One region of the Lysinibacillus sp. FSL K6-0232 genome, then DNA from elsewhere that is predicted to be linked to it. Evidence: a T-box and tRNA genes for the amino acid it is inferred to sense, from the RefSeq annotation. Region 1 holds a T-box; the other holds one or more tRNA genes.
The links. The T-box of region 1 lies ahead of tyrS (tyrosine--tRNA ligase). A T-box ahead of a tRNA ligase gene usually reads a tRNA of that ligase, here a tRNA-Tyr.
Positions count from the first base shown of each region.

Region 1 (7,163 bases):
AATCTACCACATGGTGTATGTAATGCTATTTTACTGCCACATGTTTGCCGCTTTAATGTAACAGCACGTACAGAGCGCTTTGCTCGTATTGCTGAATTATTAGGCGAAAATGTAGAGGGCTTAAGTAAGCGTGAGGCTGCTGAAAAAGCAATTACAGCGATTGAAAAGCTGTCTAAGGATTTAAACATTCCTAGCGGCTTCCGTGAATTAGGTGCAAAAGATGAGGATATTGAAATATTAGCGAAAAATGCGCTATTAGATGTTTGTGCAGAAACAAATCCTCGTAAAGCAACATTAGAAGATATTAAACAAATTATTAAAAATGCAATGGGTCCTGTTGCAAAGAAAGAGCAGTCGCTTGAAGCTGTGGCACTTTCTTAATAGAGTTATGTTCTAGGTGGGGAAATTTTCTCCACCTTTTTCTATGTTATGTAACGATAAGCTCATTGTCTATAGAGCTAACTCCCGTTATACTTTTCTTAAAAAAGGATAGGAGATAGCCTATGCGTTTAATTTCAATTTGTCCTAGTAATACAGAGCTTGTCGCCTATTTAGGGCTAGTCGATCAGCTTGTTGGTGTGGATGATTTTTCTGATTGGCCTATAGCAGTGAAAAATTTACCACAGCTTGGTCCTGATTTATCGATTAATATGGATGCACTTGAAGCATTGCAGCCTGATCTTGTACTTGCCTCTTTGAGTGTACCGGGCATGGAAAAAAATATTCAAGCATTGAAAGAACGAAACATTCCACATATTGTGTTTAACGCAAACTCCTTGGACGAAATCGCGCAAGACCTTCTTACACTTGGTAAGGTTTGCAATATGGAGCAGCGTGCACAAGCTGTTGTGCAGGAATATTTACAAACGATTGACAGCATGCAGCACATTGCACAAACAATTACAGATAAGCCCACGCTTTATTGGGAATGGTGGCCAAACCCTATTTTTACCCCCGGCAACATTAATTGGCTCACAGCAATTAGTGCAATCGCCGGCGGTATCAATCTCTTTCAGGATGTAGAATTGGCCAGTGTCCAAACGGATTGGGCAGATGTGGTACAGCGTAAGCCTGATTATATTATGCTGGCTTGGGTTGGTGTTGCTATTGAACGTATAAAGCCAGCCCATGTCTTAAAGCGTCCAGATGCCAAGGAGTTGCATGCCATCCAAAGGCAACAGCTATATGTCATGGAGGAATGGCTTTATTGTCGCCCTTCTCCCCGCCTTATTGAAGGGGCCATTAAGCTTGCAAAACTATTACATCCCAAGGCATATAAGCATATAGAATATCCAAGCTTCTTATAAAAAACAACATCCCACAATATACATGCGGGATGTTGTTTTTCGTATTGTATTTAGCCAAATTTCACCATATGGTATTTTTTCTTACCACGACGAATAATGCTAAATGCATCTTCTAAGCGATCTTTGCCATCTACTACGTATTGTAAATCTGTTACCTTTTCACCGTTTACACTAATTGCACCATTTGATACATCCTCACGTGCTTGGCGTTTTGATGATGAAATACCCGCTTCTACAAGAAGGTCCACAATGTTTTTATCCTCTTTTGCCATTTCAATAGAAGGAACATCTTTAAAGGCATCCTTCATTTCTTCCGCTGAAAGAGCTTTTAGGTCGCCTGAGAATAAGGCAGCTGTAATACGAATTGCCTGCTCTAATGCTTCTTGTCCGTGAATTAAACGTGTCATTTCCTCAGCAAGTGCCTTTTGTGCCTTCCGTAAATGCGGCTCCTCCTCTACAGAAACAGCTAATGCTTCAATTTCCTCACGAGAAAGGAATGTAAAGATTTTTAAGTATTTTACAACATCCGCATCCGCAGCATTGATCCAGAATTGGTAGAACTCGTATGGTGATGTTTTCGTGCCATCTAACCATACTGCACCACCTGCCGTTTTACCAAATTTTGTACCATCAGCTTTTGTCACTAAAGGAATTGTAATCCCAAAGGCTTTTGTTTCTTCCTCATGTGTTTTGCGAATAACCTCTAAGCCTGTTGTAATATTACCCCATTGATCAGAGCCACCTACTTGAATACGGCAATTGTAGTGATTGTATAAATGATTGTAATCAATACCTTGAATTAATGTATACGCAAACTCTGTAAACGAAATACCAGTATCAAGACGTGAAGCAATTGTATCCTTTGCGAGCATGTAATTCACATTAATTAATTTCCCGTAATCACGTAAAAACTCAATTGTGTTCATATTGCCAATCCAGTCACGATTATTGACAAGCTGTGCACCATTACCGTCTTCTGCAAAATCAAAAATACGCTCTAATTGACTACGGATACCTTGAACATTTTTATCAATTTGCTCTACCGTTTGTAATTGACGCTCTTCAGAACGACCAGATGGATCACCAATCATTCCTGTTGCACCACCAACAAGTAAAATTGGACGATGGCCTGCTTTTTGGAAGCGACGTAATGTTAACAGAGGAACAATATGTCCAATATGCATAGAATCTGCCGTTGGGTCTACGCCACAGTATAGAGAAACGGATTGCTCCTCTAATAATTTAGCCATACCTTCCGCATCTGTTTGTTGGTAAAGCAAGCCACGCCACTCTAAATCTTGTAATAATTCGTTTGTCATCTTGATTCCTCCTAAAATGGTTGAACTTTATCACGTGTAGGGGCTTGAATTGCAAATAAGATAAAAAAAGTCCCTACACGCAAACAATTGCATGCAGGGACGTTAAATCGACAATTAACGCGGTACCACCCAGCTTGAAGATGTGTCTACCATCTTCCACTTCATTCAACCGCCTTTATCGCAGGCGCGCACGTCTAAGCTCCAAGCACGTAATTCGTTTCTACACTATGACCAGTTTTCACCAACCACTGGCTCTCTAAACAGGGAGTATAGATACTACTGCAAGCTCTTCCTCACTAGAAAACTATACACATTATTCTATACGAATCTTTTTCAAAGTCAATAACTATGTTCCTACTAAAACAATATGTGCTATAATAAACAAGATTTTAGGAGGTCGATACATTGAAAGATAAGATTCAACAAATCAATGCAAAGATCGATGAATTACTAGAACGAACATGGATGAAGAGATTACGCATTTCAGGTAGTGTTACCTGGAACTTATTTTTACTATTTTTAGTCTTCGCATTGGTTGGTACTGTATTTGTCGGTTCAGTTGGTGCTGGTTATTTTGCTTCTCTTGTGAAAGATGAGCCATTACGCTCAAAAGAAGAGTTGCGAAATCAAATTTTTAGCTATGAGGAAACCAGTGAGATTTATTTTGCTAATGATATTTATATTGGGAAACTACGTACAGATTTAGATCGTCGTGAAACTTCACTTAGCAATGTTGCACCAGATGTTATCAATGCTGTTCTTGCAACAGAGGATGAATATTTTCGCGAGCATAATGGCATCGTACCAAAAGCGGTTATCCGCGGATTATTACAAGATGTCACAAACTCTGCTACACAGACAGGTGGCTCTACTCTAACACAACAGCTTATTAAAAACCAAGTATTAACAAATGAAGTATCCTATGAACGTAAAGCAAAGGAAATTTTACTTGCGATGCGTTTAGAGCATTTTATGACAAAGGAGGAAATATTAGAGGCTTACTTAAATATTATTCCATATGGTCGTAACTCATCAGGTCGAAATATTGCAGGTATTGAAACAGCCGCTGAAGGGATTTTTGGCATCAAAGCGAAAGAGCTATCACTTCCGCAGGCAGCATACATAGCTGGTATTCCACAAGCTCCATTTGCCTATACACCATTTACAAATACAGGTGAGCTAAAAAGTGAGGAAGCTTTACAACCAGGTATTGATCGTATGAAAACAGTGCTTTACCGCATGAAAGAAGCTGGTTATATTGATGATGCACAATATCAAGCAGCGCTCGACTACGATATTACTGCCGATTTCCGCGGACCAGAAATGCGTGCGGAGGATCGTTATCCATGGCTTACATATGAGCTTGAAAGTCGTGCAATAGATATTATTGCAGAAAAACTAGCACAAGAGGATGGTATTGATCCAGAGCGTTTAAAATCCGAAAAGAAACTAAGGGAAAAGTATAGAATCTTAGCTGATCGTGATGTTCGTTCGAAGGGCTATCGTATTTATTCAACGATTAATAAAGATATGTACGATGCTATGCAAAAAGCAGCGCAAAACTTCCAATATTATGGTCATACGTATACTGGAAAAGGCAAGGACCCTGTAACTGGTGAGGAAACTGATATCGAAATGCCAGTACAGGTAGGTAGTATTTTAATTGAAAACACAACAGGTCGAATTTTAAGCTTTGTCGGTGGACGAGATTTTAAAACAACACAAGTAAACCATGCCACACAAGCTTATCGTTCGAATGGTTCTACAATGAAGCCACTACTTGTTTATGCACCAGCGATTGAATATGGTGTAATTGGTGCAGGTAGCCCCTTAGTTGACGTAAGATTCTCCATCGGTTCATGGAGTCCAAGTAACTATATTGCAAGTGATGAACGAGGGATTATTCCTGCGCGTGAGGCTTTAGCAGACTCTCAAAATATTTCAGCATTACGTTTATATAATGACATTTTAAATAGACGTCCTGCTGATCTATTAGTCAAAATGGGCTTCAGCAAATTACATCCTGATGATTTCACAAACCTTGCAACAGGTATTGGTGCTTTACATGAAGGTGTAACTGTTGAAGAAAATACAAATGCCTTTGCAACCTTTGCAAATGGTGGACAGTTTATTGATTCCTATATGATTGATCGAATTGAAGATCAAGATGGCAATATCATTTATCAGCATGAGGTAGCACCTACCCAAGTGTTTAGTCCAGAAACATCGTATATCATTACAGATATGCTACGTGATGTTTTAACACAAGGAACGGGTACACTTGCACGAAATTCATTGAAATTCTCCTCTGATTTCGCTGCAAAAACAGGTACTTCTCAAGATTATAAAGATGTGTGGTTAGTAGGATATAATCCGAATATCTCTCTTGGTGTTTGGATGGGCTACGATCAGCCACGTACCTTATATGCATTTAATAATACGTATTCACAGCCTAGTGTTCGTGTTAATAGACTATGGGCAACACTGATGAATGCTGTTTACGATGTGGATCCACAATTTATTGATCCAGCAACAAGCTTTGCGAGACCGCCAAATGTCATCACTGCTTCATTCTGTGGTATTTCAGGCTTAGCACCTTCTGCAGCTTGTGCAAACGCTGGCCTTGTACGCTCAGATTTATTTAATGCGAAGGTCTTTGTCCCGTCACAGCCAGATAATAGCTTTGGCTCTGGAAGCGGCAGCGTTGTAACAATTAAAGGAAAAACATATAATGCGCTATCAAGTACACCTGCTGAATTTGTACGCTCTGGTGGTGTAGGTCTTAACCAAGACTTTATTAAACGAATGTTAGGAAGACTTGGTGGGAACCCTGCAAGCCTATTACCGAAAAATTCATCACTATCTACGTCATCTGTATCAGCAGCGGATTTCCCAGCAGATAGTAGCCCACCAGCGGCTGTAAGTGCTTCGATTAATGGCTCAAGATTGTCTTGGTCAGGTTCATCCAATGACGTTGTAGGCTATCGCATTTACAATGTAACAAATGGGGGCAAAACATTAGTAACCTCTGTCTTGGAGTCAACACAAAGCATTACTGTTGCTAGTGGACAAGCCTATGTTGTTGTCGCTGTTGATATTACAGGTTTAACCTCTGCGCAATCTAATGTTGTTTCTACAGGCGGTAGTGAAAACACGCCTGAGCCAGAAGAAAGTGAAGAGGAACAAGAACAAGAGCCAGATCAAGAAACACCACCACCTGCTGAGGGTAATGAAGGTGACACTGAAGGGAATGGTAACGGCTCTACAAATGGCAATGGGTCTAGTGATAATGGCAATGGCTCAAACCCTAGCAATAACAATGGAAATGGTGGTACAGCTAATCCTGAAGAAGGATCAAACGGAGGAAATACCAGCCCCCCTCCTCCTACTGATACACCAACTCAATAACAATCAATTACGCCCCAGCGTATAAACTGCATCCCAATTGTTAGACACATCTAACAATTGGCAGGTGCAGTTTTTCTATGGCTAAATTTAGTACAGAGGAAGAAGTTTTCTGTATCTATTGCTGACGCTTCGCTTTCGATACAAAAAGAATTTGCTGAACTAAGATAACCTACTACATTTCATCTTTAAATTGTAGTAGGTTGATTTTTTTGTCATGATAGAGAGGACTACTATTTTAAAGAGGTGGGCATATCATGAATATATTAGTTTTAGGAGGTACACGCTTTTTTGGTCAAAAGCTAGTGGAGCTCTGTCTTCAAGAGGGGCATCATGTTACCATTTTAACGCGTGGTCAAACGAAGCATCCGTTCGGCTCAAATGTACAGCAATTCATTGTTGATCGCAATAATAGCGAGGCATTAGCACAAGCACTTGTTAATTCAACATGGGATATTGTCTATGATAATATTTGCTATTCTCCAAACGAAGCACAGGTTATTTGTGAGGTATTAAAGGGGAAAACAAAAAAGCTTATCTTTACTTCTACACTGGCAACCTACGAGGTGGATGGCAAAATAAAAAAAGAGGAAGACTTCGACCCATTCCATTATCCAATTCGTATGGGACAGCGTGAAGATTTCTCCTATGGTGAGGGAAAACGACAAGCAGAGGCTGTTTTATATCAAAAGGCTACATTTCCTGTTGTTACTGTACGCTTTCCAATTGTAATGGGTGAGGATGATTATACACGACGTTTACATGTTCATATTGAGCGTATTTTACACAACAAGCCTATCACTGTAACCAATATTGATGCACAAATGAGCTATATTACAGACAAAGAGGCTGCCGCATTTTTATACTTTGCTGGAATGTATCCAATTGAAGGCCCTTACAATGCAACAGCAAACGGTACAATTTCATTAAAGGAATTAATTGCGCTTATTGAACAAGCCAGTGGTAAGCAGGCGAAAATTGCTCTTGTTGGCGGTGATCAGGCATCCCAATCACCTTATAATGTTCCTGCCCATTGGTATATGTCAAATACAAAAGCAACTACAGCAGGATTTACCTTTAGTCAGCTCCATGAGTGGCTACCTGAATTAGTAACAACCTTAGTAAAGCAGTT
Region 1 is NZ_JBBOYW010000001.1:2,885,431-2,892,593, forward strand. It holds gene MHB42_RS14050 (iron-containing alcohol dehydrogenase) at 1-381, shown strand, start outside; gene MHB42_RS14055 (cobalamin-binding protein) at 504-1,307, shown strand; gene tyrS (tyrosine--tRNA ligase) at 1,358-2,626, opposite strand; T-box leader at 2,719-2,929, opposite strand; gene MHB42_RS14065 (transglycosylase domain-containing protein) at 3,032-6,034, shown strand; gene MHB42_RS14070 (NAD-dependent epimerase/dehydratase family protein) at 6,289-7,163, shown strand, end outside.

Region 2 (7,163 bases), 1.0 Mb from region 1:
TATACAAATCCTTTTGTAGAAAAGATAATATCACAAAGCTATTTATCATGGATTCAATATGCGCCTTTACTATATACGAAGTTTTATAAAAAAGTGTTTGATACACCAAAAGATATAGAGCAAAGCTTTAAATTATATGAACTATTATTGAAGCATTTAGCGCGTTTATTAGAACAAGAAAAGCCTGATATTATTTTTTGTACACAAAGTGCGCCATCCTATTTAATGAGTAAGCTTAAGCAAAGTGGTCGCTGCAGTATCCCGGTTGTCAATGTTTATACCGATTTTTTTATGAATCAGCTTTGGGGAATTACTGCGATTGACTATCATTTTGTGCCAATGAAAGAAATGAAGGAAGCTTTAATTAGACGAGGTGTAGATGAATCCGCCATATTTGTAACGGGTATTCCTGTTCATAAGGAAATGTTATGTACAACAAGGCTTCATAATTTTGCACGCAATATCTTAATTGCTGGTGGCAATTCTGGTTTATTGGATTGTACTAATTTATATGAACAACTTAAACAGAGTGAGCACTTTCATTACCATATTCTCTGCGGTAAAAATAATAAGCTGTATCAAAAAATTATTGCTTGGAAATTACCAAATATTACGCCATTACCTTATATTGAATCACGCACAGAAATGAATTGTTTGTATGATCAAATGGATGCTATTATAACAAAGCCAGGTGGTGTAACAATTAGCGAGGTGTTACATAAGAGGCTACCTATTTTTGTTCATTCGGTTTTACCAGGGCAAGAAGAGCATAATTTGCGATATTTAACAGAGAAGGGTTTAGCCTACACGCTTAATAAACATGAAAGCCTCCACCACCAACTTGAGCAGCTGTTGTTAAATGAAGAAGCGATGTCCCACTATAGACAACAAATAGCTAGCTATTTCAATAATTTACAGCTAAAAACGGCTGAGGAATGGGAAGCATTTATGCAATGGATGCTTAAAAAGCAACTTGTCACAGGTGCGATGTGTCCTGCTTAAGTAAAAAAGGACTGTGGAAAAGCCAGTTAATACCTGACTATTCCAGCAGCCCTCTTATTACAACCTTTGAAAAATCCTTTTAAACAGTTGCTGCTCGTAGCTCAACACGGCGGATTTTGCCAGACGTTGTTTTTGGTAATTCGTCAATAAAGACAATGCTACGAGGATATTTATATGGTGCTGTTAAAGCTTTTACATGCTCTTGAAGCTCTTTGATTAATGCTTCCTCATCACGCTCTTTAAAGCCATCTCGTAGGATAATAAAGGCTTTGACAATATGTCCTCTAATTTCATCTGGCGCAGCGACTACCGCACATTCTTGGACAGCCTCATGCTTATTTAATGCATCCTCTACCTCAAATGGTCCAATTGTATAACCAGATGAAATAATAATGTCATCTCCACGTCCTTCAAACCAGAAGTAACCATCCTCATCACGTTTTGCCTGATCTCCTGTAATATACCATTCACCACGGAAAGCAGCCTGTGTGCGCTCAGGTTCTCGATAATATTCTTTGAATAGGGCTGGTGAAGATTTGTGTATAGCAATATCACCAACTTCGCCAACAGGTGCTTCATTGCCCTCATGGTCGATAATACGTACAATATTACCCGGAGTTGGAACACCCATTGAGCCAGGGCGTAATTCAGTATTTTCGAGTGTGCCAATTAATAATGTATTTTCAGTTTGCCCATAGCCATCCCGTACTTTTAGAGCAAAATGCTTTAAAAATGTTTCAATAACTGGACGATTTAATGGTTCACCAGCAGAAACAGCGCTACGAAGAGAGGATAGATTATAATCTTGTAAATTATCAAGCTTTGCCATAATACGATATTCAGTCGGTGTACAGCATAGGACATTGATTTTTTCATCTTGAATAAGCTGAAGGTATGTTTTTGCATCGAAACCGCCATGATAGACGAATGCAGTAGCACCAAGCATTATCGTTGATAAAAACGGGCTCCAAATCCATTTTTGCCAGCCTGGAGCTGCTGTTGCCCATACTAAATCACCTTCCCGTACACAAAGCCATTGTGAGGCAGCCGTTCGAATATGTGCATAACCCCAGCCATGTGAATGAACAACACCTTTAGGCTTACCTGTCGTACCAGAAGTATAGGAAAGGAATGCCATATCATCACGCTTAGTTGTAACAGCTGTAAATGTAGTTGGTTGTGTATTCGCTAATTCATCTAAAGATACCCAATCGCCGACTGCTGTACCAATAACTAATTTATTTTTTAATGCTCCTACGGTAGAGGTAATTCGATCAACCTCGCCAGTAAAGGCTCCATAGGCAATAACTGCACTAGCAGATGAATGTTCCATACGATATTCTAAATCACTTGCACGTAGCATTTCTGAGCACGAAATAGGGACAATACCAGCCTTTAAGCAGCCAAGAAAAACAAAATATGCTTCTGGAAGGCGGGGGGTAATCACTAATACACGATCACCCTTTTGAAGCCCTTGTTTTGTAAAAGCATTCGCATACTGGTTCATTTTTTGAATAAGCTCTGCATAAGAAACTGTTCGTCTTTCCTGCTGTGCATTTATCCAACGAATGGCTTGGCGATCATTATCCTGAGAAAATTTTTCTAATTCCTCCGTGATATTATAAAATTCAGGTGCAATTAAATCGTTTGTAGTTACCATATAAACATTCCCCCTTAAAGAAATTTGATAGAAAATTCCTAAAACTATTTTTATTTTAACAATTACAATAATATACAGCAACAATATATGGTATGCAAAATAGAAATATTAGTTTTAATAGAGAACTATTATACATTTCGAGGTGAGAGGTAAAACATTCTAACTGTAAAACGTAAAAAAATCTGCAAAATGTCTTGCATTATTAATAATCGTTGCTATAATAATAAATGTACTTAAGAGCTTTACAATACTAAAGTGAATATCATTATTGTTCCGAAGTAGCTCAGTTGGTAGTAGCACCTGACTGTTAATCAGGTTGTCGCAGGTTCGAGTCCTGCCTTCGGAGCCATTTTTTTGCTCTTTTTTAAAATATATTTATACATAAAAAAATTATAAAAAAGTCTTGCGGTAATTAAAAAGTAATGTTATTATAGTTCTTGTCTTGTTTAAGACTTAATATTTTGGCCCCTTGGTCAAGTGGTTAAGACACCGCCCTTTCACGGCGGTAACACGGGTTCGAATCCCGTAGGGGTCACCATTTATAATGTACAGGCTTTAAAAGAAAATAAACTGTAATATAACACTTGTTTCTATGGAGGATTAGCTCAGCTGGGAGAGCACCTGCCTTACAAGCAGGGGGTCGGCGGTTCGAGCCCGTCATCCTCCACCATTATTGTGTTATTTCGGAGGGGTAGCGAAGTGGCTAAACGCGGCGGACTGTAAATCCGCTCCTTAGGGTTCGGCGGTTCGAATCCGTCCCCCTCCACCAGTTTTTTATAAATGATTGGGGTATAGCCAAGCGGTAAGGCAACGGATTTTGATTCCGTCATGCCTAGGTTCGAATCCTAGTACCCCAGCCATTTTTTTCTTTTATGAGCCATTAGCTCAGTTGGTAGAGCATCTGACTTTTAATCAGAGGGTCGAAGGTTCGAGTCCTTCATGGCTCACTTTTTTGAATAAACAATATTAAAAAGTGTTATATTAACTACAGATAACTAATCTCTTACTAATAACGGTAGGAGATTTTTTTATGCTATTTCAATTTGAATAAATATGCATATTTATGTTAAGTTGAGCCAAGTGATGTCTAGGGTTTACAATGATCTTATAACTTTTAGGGGGTATAAAAACATGAATAAACTAAATATTTCTATTATCGGTGTACCATCAGATTATGGCCAAACGCGACGAGGTGTGGATATGGGGCCAAGCGCTATTCGCTATGCAGGTATTGTAGATCGTTTAAAGGCTATTGGACATGAGGTGCATGACCAAGGGGATATTCGTGTAAGTCACAAACATGCAGATGCTGTTGTTGATGAAAAATTATTGAACTTAGAGGAAGTAGTAGAAGTAAGTACTGCTTTAGCTAATAGCGTACATGAAGTAATAGAGGAGAAAAAATTCCCACTTGTTTTTGGCGGGGATCATAGCATTGCAATTGGCACACTAGCGGGACTAGGTGAGCATTATAATAATCTAGGTGTTATTTGGTTTGATGCACATGCAGACTTAAACACACCTGAAACAACGCCTTCTGGTAATATTCATGGTATGCCATTAGCGGTAAGCATTGGATTAGGACATGAACGTTTAGTACAAATTCGTAACCATGCACCAAAAATTAAGCCAGAGAATGTTATTATCATTGGAGCACGCTCAGTAGACCCTGGTGAGCGAGAATTGATTCGTCAGCAAGGCATTAAAGTGTATACAATGCATGAGATTGATCGACTTGGTATGACGCGTGTTATGGAAGATGCGCTTGCTTATTTAAAAGAGCGCAATGTAGATGGCTTACACTTATCACTTGATTTAGATGGTTTAGACCCACTTTATACACCAGGAGTTGGTACACCTGTTCCTGGAGGAATTACGTACCGTGAAAGTCATTTAGCAATGGAAATGCTACAGGAATCAGGCATGTTAACGTCAGCTGAGTTTGTAGAAGTGAATCCAATTTTAGATGAAAAGAATACAACTGCAAATGTTGCTGTTGCATTAATGGGTTCTTTATTTGGAGAAACACTGGTTTAAATAATATTTGACAAAAAATTGCCTATTGCCACATTGCATAAAAATCTTTTGCTATAATAAAAAAAACGAAACTTTTCTTATTGATGGTTCGTATAGTATAAGACAGTTGTAAAGGTGGAGAAGTCAACACAATGGATGCGTTAGTAAATAAGAGAATAAAACAAGTGCTTAAAGGCGATCAAAACGCATTTGCCGATATTGTGAGTCTCTATCAGCACAAACTGTACCAAGTATGCTATCGAATGTTAGGCAACAAGCAGGAATCTGAGGATATTGCTCAAGAAGCCTTTGTTCGTGCTTATATGAACCTGCATACTTTTGATCAGAAAAGAAAATTTTCTACGTGGCTTTATCGCATAGCGACAAACCTTTGTATAGACCGTATTCGTAAAAAGAAGCCAGATTATTATTTAGATGCGGAAGTAGCTGGTACAGAAGGGCTTGATATGTATTCACAAATTGCAGCAGACGACCAGCTACCAGAGGAACAGTTAGAGCAGATGGAGCTACAAGATCGCATTCAATATGAGATTGGACGTTTGCCGGATAAATATCGTTCAGTTATCGTATTGAAATATATAGAAGAGTTATCGTTACAAGAAATTAGCGAGATTTTGGATATGCCGCTTGGCACGGTGAAAACAAGAATTCATCGCGGACGTGAGGCATTACGTAAACAATTAAACAATCTGTAGGAGGGGGAGCGTCATGAATACTTGTCCAGAGCATATTATAGAATATATGCATGATTATTTAGACGGTGACATTAGTCGTGAGCATGAGCAAGAGCTGAAGGAGCACTTGCATACATGTAATGATTGTAAACAAATGATGCAAGAATTAAGTGAAACAATCGCCTTTGTGAAAAGTGCTTCCCACATTACAGCGCCTCCCGGTTTTGAAACAGCAGTGATGGCTCGCTTACCAAAACCAAAAAGTCGAGTAGGTATACAAAAATGGATACGCCGGCATCCATTCTTTGTGGCAGCAGCAGTATTTTGCTTATTCATGAGCGCTACATTGCTTGGTAGCTTTATGGATGATCAAAACTTCTCTGTGACCAAGCAACCAAATTTAGTAGTGGATGGTCAAACGGTAATTGTGCCTGAAGGAGAAGTGGTGAAGGGCGATATTGTTGTGAAAAATGGCGATTTGATTATTGAAGGTGAAGTTGATGGTGACGTCACAGTAATTAACGGGCAATATATGGCATCTTCAGCAGTCGTTTCAGGTAAAATTGAAGAAATTGATGAAGTGTTTGAATGGTTATGGTATAAGATTAAAAACTCTGTAAAATCAGCCATGACATTTGATGACAAAGACGAAACTAAATAACACTCTATACGTCCTAAACAATAGTGCACGTGAGAGGCTGAAAAGTCTACTCTTTTGAGTAGACTTTTTATTTGAAAAAAGTTACATTGTTAAGAATGTGATATACTTAAATGTGTATGGATTCGTAATGAAAAGTGGGGGATGCCACATGCAAATTATCGAATATTTCACAGATTTAACGCCTGTGAATATTGCTATTAACTTCATTGATGTACTGCTTGTTTGGTACGTTGTCTATAAAGTCTTAACCCTCATTAAAGGTACGAAGGCTGTTCAATTACTAAAAGGGATTTTCGTCATTATTATTGCGCGCATCGCAACAGACCTTTTAGGGTTACAAACGCTTGGTTGGATGCTACAACAAGTAATTGAGTATGGTTTCCTAGCGATTATTATTATATTCCAACCTGAAATTAGGCGTGGGCTTGAGCAGATTGGTCGAGGGAAGCTATTCCAGCGCTCTTCTAGTCAAGTAGAGGAGGAACAGACAAGGCTTATTGAGGCTATGAAAAAATCTGTTAGCTATATGGCCAAACGTCGAATAGGTGCGTTAATTTCTATTGAAAAGGAAACGGGCCTAAATGAATATATTGAAACAGGTATAGGACTAAATGCTGAAATTTCATCAGAGTTGCTTATCAATATCTTTATACCAAATACACCGCTACATGATGGAGCAGTGGTTATGCAAAGAGATAAAATTACAGCAGCAGCCTGTTATTTACCGCTTTCTGAAAGTCCGTTTATTTCAAAAGAGCTAGGAACACGCCACCGTGCTGCCCTTGGCTTAAGTGAAGTGACAGATGCGATTACAATTGTTGTATCAGAGGAAACAGGTGCAATCAGTATTACGTTAAATGGTAATCTCCACCGCAATCTTTCTCTAGAGGAATTCGAAACATTGCTACGCAAAATGTGGTTCGGATCAGCACAGGAATCAAATGCAGCCTCTAAGTTGACTTGGAGGGGGAAAAAGAATGGATAAAATGATGGATAGCCCTTGGGTATTAAGAATTATCGCGCTATTTTTGGCATTTTTGCTTTTTTTCTCAGTTCGTACTGAGCTATCTCCAATAAATAAAACAACATCGAATGAACAGAAAGATGTCATTCATGATGTGCCAGTAGA
Region 2 is NZ_JBBOYW010000001.1:3,925,723-3,932,885, reverse strand. It holds gene MHB42_RS19410 (MGDG synthase family glycosyltransferase) at 1-1,002, shown strand, start outside; gene mbcS (acyl-CoA synthetase MbcS) at 1,082-2,662, opposite strand; tRNA gene MHB42_RS19400 (tRNA-Asn) at 2,935-3,011, shown strand; tRNA gene MHB42_RS19395 (tRNA-Glu) at 3,126-3,200, shown strand; tRNA gene MHB42_RS19390 (tRNA-Val) at 3,257-3,332, shown strand; tRNA gene MHB42_RS19385 (tRNA-Tyr) at 3,348-3,431, shown strand; tRNA gene MHB42_RS19380 (tRNA-Gln) at 3,448-3,522, shown strand; tRNA gene MHB42_RS19375 (tRNA-Lys) at 3,537-3,609, shown strand; gene rocF (arginase) at 3,794-4,699, shown strand; gene sigW (RNA polymerase sigma factor SigW) at 4,831-5,394, shown strand; gene MHB42_RS19360 (anti-sigma factor family protein) at 5,408-6,034, shown strand; gene cdaA (diadenylate cyclase CdaA) at 6,183-7,019, shown strand; gene MHB42_RS19350 (CdaR family protein) at 7,012-7,163, shown strand, end outside.
Region 2: it has a tRNA-Tyr gene. The T-box ahead of tyrS (tyrosine--tRNA ligase) is inferred to sense a tRNA for this amino acid. The anticodon was not compared.